Regions from separate parts of the Serratia sp. AR11 genome, predicted to be linked through region 2. Evidence: riboswitches for the same ligand, from Rfam matches in the RefSeq annotation. Region 2 holds a riboswitch; each other region holds the start of a gene.
The links. Region 2 has a riboswitch for thiamine pyrophosphate ahead of thiM (hydroxyethylthiazole kinase). Riboswitches for the same ligand answer to the same signal wherever they lie in the genome.
Positions count from the first base shown of each region.

Region 1: another riboswitch for thiamine pyrophosphate. It lies ahead of tenA (thiaminase II); the one in region 2 lies ahead of thiM (hydroxyethylthiazole kinase).
Region 3: another riboswitch for thiamine pyrophosphate. It lies ahead of thiB (thiamine ABC transporter substrate binding subunit); the one in region 2 lies ahead of thiM (hydroxyethylthiazole kinase).

Region 1 is NZ_CM150739.1:3,544,019-3,548,972, forward strand. Features, by position in the region: gene gap (type I glyceraldehyde-3-phosphate dehydrogenase) at 1-355, opposite strand, end outside; gene ACSOSI_RS16750 (GlxA family transcriptional regulator) at 435-1,409, opposite strand; gene ACSOSI_RS16755 (LLM class flavin-dependent oxidoreductase) at 1,487-2,509, opposite strand; TPP riboswitch at 2,680-2,782, shown strand; gene tenA (thiaminase II) at 2,845-3,525, shown strand; gene ACSOSI_RS16765 (ABC transporter ATP-binding protein) at 3,522-4,277, shown strand; gene ACSOSI_RS16770 (ABC transporter permease) at 4,274-4,954, shown strand, end outside.
Region 2 is NZ_CM150739.1:4,059,613-4,064,566, forward strand. Features, by position in the region: gene ACSOSI_RS19095 (inhibitor of vertebrate lysozyme family protein) at 1-121, opposite strand, end outside; gene thiD (bifunctional hydroxymethylpyrimidine kinase/phosphomethylpyrimidine kinase) at 208-1,008, opposite strand; gene thiM (hydroxyethylthiazole kinase) at 1,005-1,799, opposite strand; TPP riboswitch at 1,836-1,927, opposite strand; gene ACSOSI_RS19110 (GNAT family N-acetyltransferase) at 1,996-2,421, shown strand; gene ACSOSI_RS19115 (MFS transporter) at 2,463-3,728, opposite strand; gene ACSOSI_RS19120 (sugar phosphate isomerase/epimerase family protein) at 3,836-4,813, opposite strand; gene ACSOSI_RS19125 (UTRA domain-containing protein) at 4,823-4,954, opposite strand, start outside.
Region 3 is NZ_CM150739.1:720,819-725,772, reverse strand. Features, by position in the region: gene sgrR (HTH-type transcriptional regulator SgrR) at 1-1,639, shown strand, start outside; TPP riboswitch at 1,677-1,782, shown strand; gene thiB (thiamine ABC transporter substrate binding subunit) at 1,841-2,827, shown strand; gene thiP (thiamine/thiamine pyrophosphate ABC transporter permease ThiP) at 2,803-4,410, shown strand; gene thiQ (thiamine ABC transporter ATP-binding protein ThiQ) at 4,397-4,954, shown strand, end outside.

The DNA.
Region 1 (4,954 bases), 520 kb from region 2:
TAATGACTCGCTTGGCACCGCCTTGGGTGATGTGCACTTCGGCCTTGGCTTTGTCGGTGAAGAAGCCCGTCGCCTCAATCACCACCTCAACACCCACGCTGCTCCATGGGATAGCAGCCGGATCTCTTTCGGAGAAAACATGAATCGGCCGACCATCGAGCAGCAACTGGTTCTCACCGGCTTCGACGCTGGCTGCCAGAGTGCCTGAAAGCGAATCGTATTTCAGCAGGTGCGCCAGGGTTTTGCTGTCGGTCAAATCATTGATTGCCACAACCTGAAAGTCGCTGCGACCTAACGCTGCGCGCAACACGTTCCTGCCGATCCTGCCGAATCCATTAATGCCTACTTTGACCATGATCTACTCCTTCATTATTGGCTCTGTCACCAATCTAAACCGGAGAGGTCAGTGTCGTAAATGACGTTTGCAGATCAATTTAGGCCAACATGCGGGAATGAAAACGCTCGCGATATTCGGTAGGTGAGAGTTGCAAATGCCGCTCAAAAACGCGCCGCAGATTGAGGCCATTGCCAAACCCGCAACTGATGGCGATTTGCTCAATACCTTCCGCACTCTGCTCCAGGCGTTGCCGGGCCAGATATAAACGCCCTTCTTCAACAAATTTGGCGGGGGAAATACCGGTTTCACGCGTGAACACCCGGGTAAAGTTACGCGGACTCATGGCAACCCGTTCCGCCAACTGCTCAACGGAAAGGTCTGCGGCCAGATTCTCCAGGATCCACGACTGAAGATCGCGGATTGGGCCAGGGGTTTTAGCCTGATTTAAAGGGTAACGGCTGAACTGCGCCTGACCGCCAGGCCGACGCAGGAACATCACCAGATCTTGCGCCACTTCACGCGCCTGAACAAAACCGTAATCGTCCTCCACCAGCGCCAGGGTGAGATCGAAGCCGGAACTGACCCCGCCCGAAGTCCAGACGGAACCATCCTGCACGTACAACGGCCCATTTTCGACCTGCACTTTTGGGAAACGAGTCTGCAAGGTTTCCAGCAATCGCCAATGGGTGGTCGCCCGGCGTCCATCCAGCAAACCGGCTTCGGCCAGCAACAACGCCCCACCGCAAACCGACGCAATACGCCGCGCCTTGGGTGCGGCACGCCGTAGCCAGTCGACAACATAAGCACTCTCTTCCTCGGTCGCGCCTTTTCCGGTCACTATGATGGTGTCGCGTTCCTGCTCTGGGTCGAGATCTGAAAGACGATGATCGGCCAACAGATTCAAGCCGGACGACCCATGTACCACCCGGTGAGATTGGGTGGTGACGATCGCCATCTGGTAGAGCGGAGCGTCGTTGGGCCTCAAGCGGTTGGCTTGCATCAGGATGTCGGCGATGCCTGCCGACTCGAATAACATGCCCCCTTCGGGGACGATAATCAGAAAGGTATGCATGTCCTTAAAATACAAAATGAGCAAAATAAGTCAAGCCCGCCACCGGAGAGGCTGGCGGGCTTTCAGTGCGCGACTTATCAGCGCCAGTCCAGCGCCGGTGCAATATGCTTCAGGATCGACTCAATCACATGGGCGTTATACTCAACGCCCAACTGGTTTGGCACCGTCAGCAGCAAGGTATCCGCTTCGGCAATGGCTTCGTCCTGCGCCAGCTGTTTGATCAGCAGCTCTGGCTCGGCGGCATAACTACGGCCGAATATCGCCCGGGTCTGATCGCCGATATAGCCCACCTGATCGCCCTCCTGCCCGCTATTGCCGAAGTAACTGCGGTCCTGCTGGTTCATCAGCGCAAAAATGCTGCGGCTGACCGACACACGCGGCTCTCGTTTATGCCCTGCCAACTTCCAGGCCTCGCGGTAAGCGCGGATCTGTTTGGCCTGCTGCACGTGAAACGGCTCGCCGGTTTCGTCGTTTTTCAGCGTCGAGCTTTGCAGGTTCATCCCCAGCTTCGCGGCCCAAACTGCCGTAGCGTCTGAGCTGGCACCCCACCAGATGCGATCCCGCAGCCCGGCAGAGAAGGGTTCAACGCGCAGCAGGCCGGGAGGATTAGGGAACATCGGCTGCGGGCTGGGTTCGGCAAAGCCTTCACCGCGCAGCGCGTCCAGCAGCACTTCGGTGTGGCGGCGGGCCATATCGGCTTCGGTCTCGCCGTCCGCAGGCGTGTAACCAAAGTAACGCCAGCCATCAATCACCTGCTCGGGAGAACCGCGGCTGATGCCAAGCTGCAAGCGTCCACCTGAAATCAGGTCGGCGGCTCCGGCGTCTTCAACCATATACAGCGGGTTTTCATAGCGCATGTCGATCACGCCGGTACCAATCTCAATACGCTGGGTTTTGGCACCGATGGCAGCCAACAGCGGGAATGGCGAGCCAAGCTGGCGTGCAAAGTGATGCACGCGGAAATAGGCCCCATCCGCCCCCAGCTCTTCTGCCGCGACGGCCAGGTCGATCGATTGCAGCAACGCATCGCCGGCCGAACGGGTGCCCGACTGTGACGAAGGCGTCCAGTGGCCAAAAGAGAGAAATCCAATTTTCTTCATGGGTGGTGTCCTTAGGTTCAATTATGACCGGATTACAGTGACAAATATGCCCCCTGTCAGGCCAGAAAAATTGTCTTCGACCGCACTAAACGAACCGTTTTTGGCAGAGAAAATCCTCCAGGCTTCCCCCCGCCCAAACATTGTAATCAAAAAGTAAATATCGTATAACAGGCTCCTCCGAGGGGTGTCCTGTAATGGGCTGAGATGGCGCAAGCCGAACCCTTTGAACCTGATCTGGGTCATGCCAGCGAAGGGACGGGTCGGCAATAACGCTATCAGTCATTGCCTGTTCATACCTCAGCGCGCCCGGATCTCCACTCACTTTTGGAGGTCCCATGTTTACTCCCCAATTCGACGACGGTCTCTACGGCCAACTGCGCCTGCGCGCCGGTAGCCACTGGCAGGACTATGTCGCTCACCCCTTTATTCAGCAACTGGCCGCCGGTACGCTACCCGAACCTGCTTTCCGCCGCTATCTGACCCAGGACTATCTGTTCCTGATCCACTTTGCCCGCGCCTACGCCCTGCTGGTCAGCAAACTGCGCACCCTGCCGGAGATGCGCACGGCCACCGCCTCGCTCAATGCGATTGTCGCCGAGCTGCCTTTGCATCTGGCCTATTGCGCCGACTGGGGCCTCAGCGAGCCGCAGATTGCCGCCGAGCCAGAAGCCGCAGAAACCCTCAATTACACCCGTTATGTACTCGATATCGGCCACTCCGGGGACGCTCTCGACCTGCTGGCGGCGCTGTTGCCCTGCGTCGCCGGCTATGCCGAGATTGGCCTGCGGCTGCTGGGCGACCCTGCCACGGTGATGGAGGGCAACCCTTACGCCTCGTGGATCCGCAACTATGGCGATCCGGGCTATCTGACCGGGGTGCAGGCCGCTATCGATCTGCTGGAAAACGTCGGCCGTCAGCGCGGTGCAGAAAGCCGCCTGGGCGAACTGTCAGAGATTTTCACCACCGCCACCCGGCTGGAATCTGCCTTCTGGCAAATGGGGCTGAATGCCCAATGAGTATAGGCAACGCGCAACACCATGGCGTTCGGCCGGGTATTCAGGTGCGGGATTTAACCCTGCGCTTTGGTCAGCAGGTGATTTTTGAGCGGCTGAGCTTCGATATCGCAGGCGGCAGTTTTGTTGCCCTGCTCGGCGCCAGCGGCGCGGGGAAAACCAGCCTGTTGAAGATTATTGCCGGGCTGGAAAAACCCACCTCCGGTTCGGTGACCGGCAGTGACGGCCTGCCGATTGCCGGGCGCATCGCTTATATGGGGCAAAAGGATTTGCTCTATCCGTGGCTGACCATTGACCAGAACATCAGCCTCGGCGCGCGGCTGCGCGGTGAAAAGGTCGATTGCGCTTGGGCGGAACACCTGCGGGAACGCGTGGGGCTGAGCGGTTATGGCAATGCCTTGCCTGCTGCGCTGTCCGGTGGCATGCGTCAGCGCACCGCCATCGCCCGTACCCTGTATGAACGCCAGCCGATTGTGCTGATGGATGAGCCTTTCTCGGCGCTGGACACCATTACCCGCGCCATGATCCAGCAACTGGCCGCCGAACTGCTGGCGCAGCACACCGTATTGCTGATTACCCACGACCCAATGGAAGCCTGCCGTCTCAGCCATCACCTGCTGGTACTGTCCCGCTATCCCGCCGGTATTGACGATAGCCATGTTATCGAAGGTTTGCCGCCGCGCGCACCGGACGATCCTCATCTGCTGAAAAGCCAGAGCGAGCTGTTGTTGCAACTGGTGAGGGCCGCCGGATGAAACCACAGATTGAAAGCCGTCTGTCGCGGATGCGCCGCAGCCTGACGGTGTTTGCCGGCCTGCTATTGCTGTGGGGACTGGTCACTCTGGGTGATATTCCGGCTTTTCTGCTGCCTTCACCCACCTCAGTCGCGCAGGCGCTGTGGAACGACCGGGCTTACCTCGGTTACCACACGCTGATCACCGCCGCCGAGATCGCCTGCGGCCTGCTGGCCGGGGTGTTGCTTGGTGCCGTACTGGCGCTGTGCATGATTTATTCCCCACGGCTGCAACGCTGGCTAATGCCGCTGGTGCTAACCAGTCAGGCTATCCCGGTGTTTGCACTGGCCCCGCTGTTGGTGCTGTGGTTCGGTTTTGGCATGAGCGCCAAGGTGGTGATGGCCGTGTTGGTGATCTTCTTCCCGGTCACTTCAGCCTTCTTCGACGGACTGCGCCGGGTCAATAACGATTATCTCGATCTGGCCCGCACCCTGCGCGCTTCTCCCTGGGCGCAACTGCGGCATGTGCGGCTGATGGCGGCACTGCCGGCCTTTGGCTCCGGGCTGCGCATGGCCGCCGCCGTCGCCCCGATCGGCGCGATCATCGGCGAATGGGTCGGCTCGGCGGAAGGTTTGGGTTACGTAATGCTGAACGCCAACGCGCGCATGCAGACCGACGTCTGTTTTGCCGCGCTGTTT
Region 2 (4,954 bases):
TCTGATAGCCCGGCTGCTGGATCACGTCCGAAGTGGTGACAATCTGTTGGGCGAGGCTGCCCACGCTGAAGCTGAGTAACGCGCCGAAGATGGCGCCGCGAAGTGCGTTTTGTCCTGTCATGGCCTTCTCCCTTGATTGAATTCGATCGCACCCGGCCAAAACCGGGCCTGAATCTAGTCAGACCACAGCACGGCTAAAAAGTTGACTCACCACCAGGCGTGAAAATGATGCACCGGCCCGATGCCGTGCCCCACTTCCAGCGTATCGGCCTGCTGCAAGGCTTTTTGCAGATAATCCTTGGCGGCAGCGACCGTACCTGCCCAGTCGTCGTGGCGCGGACGCAGCGCGGCCAATGCAGCAGACAGCGTGCAGCCGGTGCCGTGCGTATGGCGGGTCGCTACGCGGGGTGCAGTAAAGCGTTGCTCCTGCCCCACACTGAACAGCCAGTCCGGGCTTTCACTTTCGCTGAGATGGCCGCCCTTCATCAGTACCGCCTGGCAGCCCATCGCCAACAGTGCCCGCCCCTGTTCACGCATCTGGCTTTCGTTTTCCGCCGGGGCACATTCCAGCAGGGCCGCAGCTTCCGGCAGGTTCGGCGTGATGATCGACACCAGCGGCAACAGTTCGCGGCGAATCGACTCCACCGCCTCCGGTGCCAGCAAAGGATCACCGCTTTTCGCCAGCATCACCGTATCCAGCACCACAAACGACGGCTGATAGTGACGTAAACGCTCCGCCACCGCCTGCACAATGTCGGCGTTGGCCAGCATGCCAATCTTGGTGCTGTCGATACGCAGATCGCTGAACACGGAATCAAGTTGAGCGGCGACAAAAGCCGGCTCGATGTTATACACCGACTGCACGCCGCGGGTGTTTTGTGCCACCAGCGCGGTGATCACGGAGGCGCCATAGGCCCCTAGCGCGGAGAAGGCTTTCAGGTCGGCCTGGATACCGGCCCCACCGCTCGGATCGGTCCCGGCGATGGTCAACGCGTTAATCCGTTTCATTGCAGATCCTCCGGACGCAGTTGGTAAAGAGCATCGAGAAACGCCGGGGTGAAACTGCCCGGCCCAGCCGCGCCACGCGTCGCCCGCTCACCGCAAAGTGACATCACCCGGCAGGCGGTGGCTACGTTGTCCAGCCGATCGCCCGGCAGGCTGCAGAATGCCGCCACCACGGCCGAAAGCGCACAACCGGTGCCCACCACTCGCGTCATCAGCACGTCCCCTCCGGCGACCGCCCAGTCACGCTGGCCATCGGTGATGTAATCCACCACGCCGGTCACTGCCACTATCGCCCCGCTGAGCCGCGCCAGTTCACGCGCCGCCGGTAACGCCGCCAGTGAATCGTCAGCGCTGTCGACGCCGCGACCGTTCGCCTGCAAGCCACTCAGCGCCATGATCTCAGAGGCATTGCCGCGGATCGCCGCCGGCTTTTCCCCCAGCAAACGCTGGGCAAATGCAGTGCGATACACCAGCCCGCCGACGGCGACCGGATCCAGCGTCCAGGGGGTGCCCGCCGCATTGGCGGCCTCTACCGCTGCCAGCATGGATTCGGCCCGCGAGGCATTGAGGGTGCCAATATTGACCAGCAAAGCATCCGCCAGCCGGCTGAACTGTGCCGCTTCGGTCGGTTCCACCACCATCGCAGGGGAAGCGCCGAGCGCCAGCAACACGTTAGCCGTCAGTTCCTGCACCACTTCGTTGGTCAGGCAATGAATCAAGGGGGATTGGCGTTTAAATTGGGTCAAACAAGCCGCGGCGTGAGCGCCGGGTAAAGCATCAGGTCGAGTGAACATATTCCTCCCAACCGGCGTTCAAGAAGGCGGGTACCGGTGGGGGCACCGAGACTTCCCTACGCTGGCATAATCCAGATCAGGTAATACGGGTAAAATCTCAGCCCCTAGAGGCACCCCGAGTCAAGACGGCCATTATTGGGGTTGCCGCCGGTGAGGTCAATCGCGCTATAGTGTCAAAAAATAAAAAGGAGACGCCATGCAAATAAGAAAATACCAGGAAGCCGACCGTCCGTTCCTGCGCACCCTGTATCTGGCATCGCGCAAAGCAGCGTTCCCCTGGCGTGATACCGAAGATTACCGACTGGAAGATTTCGATCGTTCGACACTGGGCGAGGATATTTGGGTGGCGGAAGAAAGGGGAAAGCGACTGGGGTTTGTCTCGATTTATCGTCAGGATAACTTTATTCACAATCTGTATGTCGACCCTCACCTGCCGCCCCTGGGCGTCGGCAGCGCGCTGTTGCAGGCAGCGGAGCAGACGTTTACCGCCACCGGCTCGCTGAAATGTCTGGTCAAGAATGAGAAGGCGCTGGCGTTTTACCATAAACACGGCTGGCGGACGATCGCCACCGGCAATGACGGCGCGGAAGACTATTACCTGATGCACTCGCCGACCAAGTAAGGGCACGGCATGCTGTACCGTGCCCATCCATAGTCCTCAAATCAGGCGGCAGAAACCGCCGGGGTCAATTTGCCGCGTGCGCGGATATTTCTAACCAACAACCCTGACACGATGATCCCGGCGCAGGCAAACATGCCCATCAGGCCGAAGACAATCTTGTAGCCGGTTAGTCCGGGGAAGGCATCGAGAATATGGCCGTACAGGCTGAAGCAAAACATCGCCGGGGCGTAACCGATAAAACTGCCTAGCGCCATCGCCGCACCGGTGTGTTCCTCATCAATCCCCGCCTCACCGATCGGTGCGAAGAACACTGCACGTTGGGTAAAGACCACCGCACCAAATCCCAGCGTACAGGCCATGCCCAGATAGACCGGCATTTGCTCATGCGGCAATAGGATCAATAATGCCAGCGCAATGGCGCTGATAATAAAGGTGTAGAATAAATATTTGCTGGGGGATTTTAATACTTTGTCCGCAATCAACCCGCCAATAGGTCCACCCACCATTTTTAGGCAATACTGATTAATGATCCCATAGGCCCCAACCAGTGCAATCGGTAATGCATAGACATGGCTCAGGAAAGGAATAAAGAACGTCAGCCCACAATACACCGCATAAACACAGAAAACGCTGAAGGCAATCAGCCAGACCGTTTTATTTTTTAATACGCTGCTCATGCCCGGTTTTTTATCAACCGGCAATGCGCTTTTCGATGGTGTTTTCTCCTCCGGGCTTTCCTTCATCACTAACAGAATAATAATCCCGACGATAATGGCGATCGCTGAATAAAACAGTATCCCAACCTTGAAGCCAAGGTAGCCGCTGCCAAAAGCGGTAAACAACGCCAGTGCGGAAAACGCCACCACGGTATCCACCACGCCACGACCGGTTTCGAAAAAGCCGAACAGCCGCCCCTGCTGGGTATTATCCCCCAGCATACTCACCGATTTGAGCAGTACCGGCCAGTTCAGCATGTCACAGGTGACCCCAAACAACGCCCAGACAAACAGAATGCCCCAGTAACCCGGCATGCTGGACAGATAAATACCAAGCAAGCCGGTGGCAATCAGTGAAAACGACATGGTAAAGCGGCGCGGCAGACGGTCGGAGAAATAAATCGACAAGAAGAAGCCAATGGTGGTCACAATCGAGTTGACCGACATGGCGTTACCAATTTCCCCGTTACTCAGGTGAAAGTATTCTTGCATCGGCACATAAAACGCATCCTTAAGGGAGGGTAATTTATATATTGTCCCGCCACATAAGACCAACAAGCTAAATAGTGCCCATCTTTTTTTAGTCAGCATAATCCCCTCACAGCCATTAAATAATAAGCGGTGTTGTTACCTCAGTGACGGGACGAGTGTCTCTCCACATCATTGAGAATGTGTTATTTATAAATTTATTTATTATATTATGCCGGGGTTAGCAGCTCCCGGGCTTGCTTTATCAAACTGTCAGTAATGGTGCGAACATGGTGAATTTGATTTAATGCATCCTGAACCTCTTTTTTAAGCCGTTCCTCCAGCCCATGTTCCGGTAACGCGGTTTCACTCATCTCCCGCCATGGAATATGCGGGTTATCGCCCTCTCCGTTAAAACGAAATGGCGGCGCGTAATAATCCACTTCTTCCTCCAGCCCATAAGCGGTAACCTGCGGCCGTTCTTCGCCCAGGCAAATTAGCCCCAGCAACAATTCCCGGAAGGGCAAATCCCCCTGCCCGGAAATACAGGCCCGGTGCCCCATTCCCTGATCTTCACGCACGATCAGTGCGTCCTTGATATGTACCTGGGTGATATCTTCAGCCATTACCGCCAATGCCGTCAGCGGCTCTTCATTGGCGTTGATCATGTTGGCGAAATCAAATAACAGGGAAAGCTGCGGGAAATCTGCCGCCCGAACCAGGCTAACCAGTTCATGACTTTTAAGATCCTCGTGCTGCTCCAAAGTAAAGCTCAGACCGCTGTGCTGATAACGCTGCTTGATGTACTGAATATCTTCGGCAATACGCGCCAACACTTGCTGCAATGCCCCCTGATAGCGCGGATAGAAGCGCACCGAACTGGCACCGGATTTAAGGGCAATGTTCACCGCCTGATCGATGGTCTGCGAGTCGGAAGCGCTGGTTTCGATATGGATATCCAACCCATAGCTCTGTGCCTGCTCACCAAAGTTGCGAAGGCGGGCATCATCGGCGTGGCAAAGCGCCTGACTTTCCCCATCCAATACATGCACTTTCACGCCGCGCAGTTGCTGCTGATGAGCAATGGTCAGCAGATCCTCAGGCAGGATTTTCTCCATGCGCATATTGAGATGAAAGGCGTAGGCATGCAGATAAAGCGGCAAATTCTGCGCCCGCAGAAGAACTTTCTCCGCCGTTAAGCGATCCATGGTGTTCACCTATAAGTTAATGAAAAAATCCACCGACTCGAAGCGCCAGTATTCGATATCCACCTGCACGATACGGCGCTGGGCATCGGCACGATGCTTCTCTACCAGAATCGACGGCGTGCTGGCGTTGCCGCCCATCAC
Region 3 (4,954 bases), 2.2 Mb from region 2:
GCAGTTCATTCGCCTGTGGCAGCGCTGCCACGGCGAGCCGACCGAAACCACCCTGCAGGAGCTGGCCGAAGTGCTCAGCTGTTCGCGCCGCCACGTGCGTTCGCTACTGGGTGCCATGCAGCACCAGGGCTGGTTAACCTGGCAGGCCGAGTCCGGGCGCGGCAAACGTTCACGGCTCACCTTTCACTACACCGGTCTGGCACTGCAACAGCAGCGGGCGGAGGAATTGCTGGAGCAAGACCGTATCGATCAACTGGTGCAACTGGTCGGCGATAAAAACGTGGTGCGCCAAATGTTGCTGTCCCAACTGGGACGCAGCTTTCGTCAGGGGAAACACATCCTGCGGGTGCTCTACTATCGCCAGTTGTATAACCTGCTGCCCGGTTCGGCGCTGCGGCGTTCGGAAACCCATCTGGCACGGCAGATTTTCAGCGGCCTGACGCGCATAAACGAGGAAAACGGGGAACTGGAGTCTGATCTTTCGCATCACTGGCAAGCTTTGACCCCGCTGCATTGGCGTTTTTATCTCCGCCCGGCGATTCATTTTCACCATGGCCGCGAGCTGGAAATGGAGGATGTCATCAGCTCGCTTACCCGTTTGATGCCACAGCCACTGTTTTCACATCTCGAACGCGTGACCTCACCGACGCCTTATGTGATCGACGTGCATTTGCACAGTCCCGATTACTGGCTGCCGTGGCTGCTGGGCAGCGTGCCCGCGATGATCTTGCCGCGCGAATGGCAAAGCCTGCCGGACTTCTCGCGCCACCCAGTGGGCACCGGGCCATATAGCGTGGTACGCAACCACCGCAGCCAGATGAAAATCCACGCCTTTGACGATTACTTTGGCTACCGCGCGCTGATCGATGAGGTGAATATCTGGGTGCTGCCGGAAGTGACCGAAGAACTGGTACATTCCGGCGTCCAGTTGCAGGCGGACGACACCGGCAAAAACGAACTGGAAAGCCGGCTGGAAGAAGGCTGTTATTTCCTGCTGTTCGATCAGCGTTCGCCACTGGCGGCCGATCCGGCCATTCGCAGTTGGCTGTGCGAGTTGATCAACCCCATTGCGCTGCTGAGCAATGCCGGCCCGGTCTATCAACGCTATTGGTCGCCGGCCTACGGCCTTCTGCCGCGCTGGCATCACAACCGCGCACTGGCACAATTGCCCAAACCGGACGGGTTGACCGAGCTGACGTTGACTTACTACAGCGAGCACTCGGAGTTCCACGCCATTCAGTTGGCGATCGAACCCCTGCTGGCGCAGCAGGGTATCAAGCTGAAGATCCAGGCCGTGGATTACGACACCTGGCATAAAGGCGAAGCCATCAGCGATCTGTGGCTCGGCAGCGCCAACTTCTATCTGCCGCTGGAGTTCTCGCTGTTCGCCACCCTGTATGAACTGCCGCTGATGCAGCACTGCATGAATGAAGATCTCGCTGAGGATGCCGCGTTGTGGCGCGCCAATAGCCTGCCGCTGGCCGATTTTTGCCAGCGCCTGGTCAGCAATCATCAGTTACACCCGCTGTTCCACCACTGGTTGCAATTGCACGGCCAGCGCAGCATGCGCGGCGTACGGATGAATACCCTGGGCTGGTTTGATTTTAAATCCGCCTGGTTTGCGCCGCCGGAAGCATAAGCGCCTTTCACCGACGCCCGTTAGTCTTTACAATGACGCCGTCTCAACGGGGTGCAAAATGCGGCGTGCCGATTTTGCTGAGAACAAACCCGTCGAACCTGATCCGGTCAATACCGGCGGAGGGATTTGAGCCCAGCGAACCGGCAGCCGCCACTCGCCCCCTCAGATACCCTTGCCCCCCTAAATTTTCAGGAGTGCAAAGTGGTCAAAAAAAGCCTGCCCTTATTACTGTTGTTGTGCGCCGCACCGGTGTTCGCCAAACCGGTACTGACGGTCTACACCTATGATTCTTTCGCTGCCGACTGGGGCCCTGGCCCGGCGGTCAAAAAAGCCTTTGAAGCCCAGTGCGACTGTGAGCTGAAATTTGTCGCGCTGGAAGACGGCGTTTCGCTGCTTAACCGCCTGCGCATGGAAGGAAAAAACAGCGCCGCCGATGTGGTGTTGGGGCTGGACAACAATTTGCTGCAGGCCGCGCAACAAACCGGTTTATTTGCGCCGAGCAACGTCGACAGCACCAAACTGAGCGTTCCCGGCGGCTGGCAGGATAAAACCTTCGTGCCTTATGACTACGGCTACTTTGCCTTCGTTTACAACAAAGAAAAACTGAAGAACCCGCCCAAAAGCCTGCAGGAACTGGTCGACAGTGACCAGAACTGGAAGGTGATTTATGAAGATCCGCGTACCAGCACGCCGGGCCTCGGCCTGCTGTTGTGGATGCAGAAAGTCTATGGCGACAAGGCTCCCGAAGCCTGGCAAAAGCTGGCAAAGAAAACCGTCACCGTGACCAAGGGCTGGAGTGAGGCTTACGGCCTGTTCCTGAAAGGCGAAGGCGACCTGGTACTCAGCTACACCACCTCTCCGGCCTACCATCTGATTGAAGAAAAGAAAGACAGCTACGCCGCCGCTAACTTCAGCGAAGGCCACTACCTGCAGGTCGAGGTGGCAGGCAAACTCAAGGCCGGCAAACAGCCGGAGTTGGCAGAGCAGTTTATGCAATTTATGGTGACCCCGGCGTTCCAGAACAGCATTCCCACCGGCAACTGGATGTATCCGGTGATCAAAACCCAGCTACCGGCCGGGTTTGAGCAAATGACCGTACCGCAGACCGCGTTGCAATACAGCGCTGAAGAAGTGGCCAAACAACGCGGCAACTGGATCCGGGCATGGCAAACCGCCGTCAGCCACTGATCCCACGCTGGCTATGGCCGGGGCTGCTGGCTTCCGGTCTGATCCTGACCATCGCCGTACTGGCGATGGGTTCGCTGTGGCGACACGCGCCCGAAAGCGACTGGCAGGGTCTGTGGCAGGACAGCTACCTGTGGCACGTGGTGCGTTTCACCTTCTGGCAGGCGTTGCTGTCGGCACTGATCTCGGTGCTGCCCGCTATCCTGCTGGCGCGATCGCTGTTCCGTCGCCGTTTCCCTGGCCGCCAATTGCTGCTACGGCTGTGCGCCATGACGCTGGTGCTGCCGGTACTGGTGGCGGTGTTCGGTCTGCTCAGTGTTTATGGCCGACAAGGCTGGCTGGCCGCGATATGCGGTTGGCTCGGCATTAACTACAGTTTCTCCCCCTATGGCCTGCAGGGCATTCTGTTGGCCCATATGTTCTTCAACCTGCCGCTGGCGACCCGCCTGCTGCTACAGGCGCTGGAAAACATTCCGGTCGAACAGCGTCAACTGGCTGCGCAGCTTGGCATGAGCGGGCGGCAGCAGTTCCGCTTTGTCGAATGGCCGGCACTACGCCGCCAGATCCTGCCGAGCGGTGCGCTGATCTTTATGCTGTGCTTTGCCAGTTTCGCCACCGTATTGTCACTGGGCGGCGGGCCGCAGGCCACCACCATCGAATTGGCTATCTACCAGGCGCTCAGCTACGACTACGATCTCAGCCGTGCCGCGCTGCTGGCGCTGATCCAACTGGCCTGCTGCCTGGGGCTGGTGGTGCTCAGCCAGCGGTTAAGCCAGGCATTGCCGGTCGGCAACACTCACGCCCACATCTGGCGTAATCCGGAAGACAGCCTGTGGCGCCGCACCAGCGATTTTTTGCTGATCGCTGCCGCCCTGCTGCTGCTGTTACCCCCACTGCTGGCGGTGATTGCCGACGGTGCCAACCAAAGCCTGGTCAGCGTGCTGCAACAGCCTGTGCTGTGGCAGGCGTTATTCACCTCATTACGCATTGCTCTCGGTGCCGGCGTACTGTGCGTGCTACTGACCATGATGCTGCTGTGGAGCAGTCGTGAGCTGAAGCTGCAACAGCGGCTGCGCTGGGGCCAGCGACTTGAGCTAAGTGGCATGGTGATCCTGGCAATGCCAGGCATCGTGCTGGCGACCGGTTTCTTCCTGCTGTTGAGTGACACCGTCGGGCTGCCGCAGTCGCCGTATGCGCTGGTGATCCTCACCAATGCACTGATGGCGGTGCCCTACGCGCTGAAAGTGCTGGAAAACCCGATGCGCGACCTGGCCGAACGCTACAACCCACTGTGCCTGTCGCTGGATATCCACGGCTGGCAGCGACTGCGGCTTATCGAACTGAAAGCATTGCGCCGCCCACTGGCCCAGGCGCTGGCCTTCGCCTGCGTACTGTCGATTGGCGATTTCGGCGTCGTCGCCCTGTTCGGCAACGAGCACTTCCGCACTCTGCCTTACTACCTGTATCAACAGATCGGTGCCTATCGCAGCAATGATGGCGCGGTCACCGCCCTGTTGTTGCTGCTGTTATGCTTCCTGCTGTTTACCCTGATCGAACGCTTACCGGGCCGCCATGATAGAGCTTGAAAAACTGACCTACCTGTATGAACACCTGCCGATGCGCTTTGACCTGCGCATTGCGCCTGGCGAACGTGTTGCGGTGCTTGGCCCCAGCGGCGCGGGCAAAAGCACGCTGCTCAGCCTGATTGCCGGGTTCCTGCCGGCTGCCAGCGGCAGGTTGCGGCTCGACGGCAGCGATCACACCGCCACGCCACCGGCCAAACGCCCGGTCTCAATGCTGTTTCAGGAAAACAACCTGTTTGCTCACCTGAGGGTAGAGCAGAATATCGGGCTGGGTCTGGATCCGGGGTTGCGGCTGAATGAACAGCAAAAGCTGCAGCTGGCGCAAATTGCCCGGCAAGTGGGACTGGAAGAGCATCTGTCGCGTCTGCCGTCTCAACTTTCCGGCGGCCAACGCCAGCGCGCAGCCCTGGCGCGCTGTCTGATCCGCCAGCGGCCGATCCTGCTGCTCGACGAACCTTTTTCGGCGCTCGATCCGGCATTACGCAATGAGATGCTGCAACTGCTGCAAGAGGTGTGCGACCAACGTAACCTGACGCTGCTGATGGTA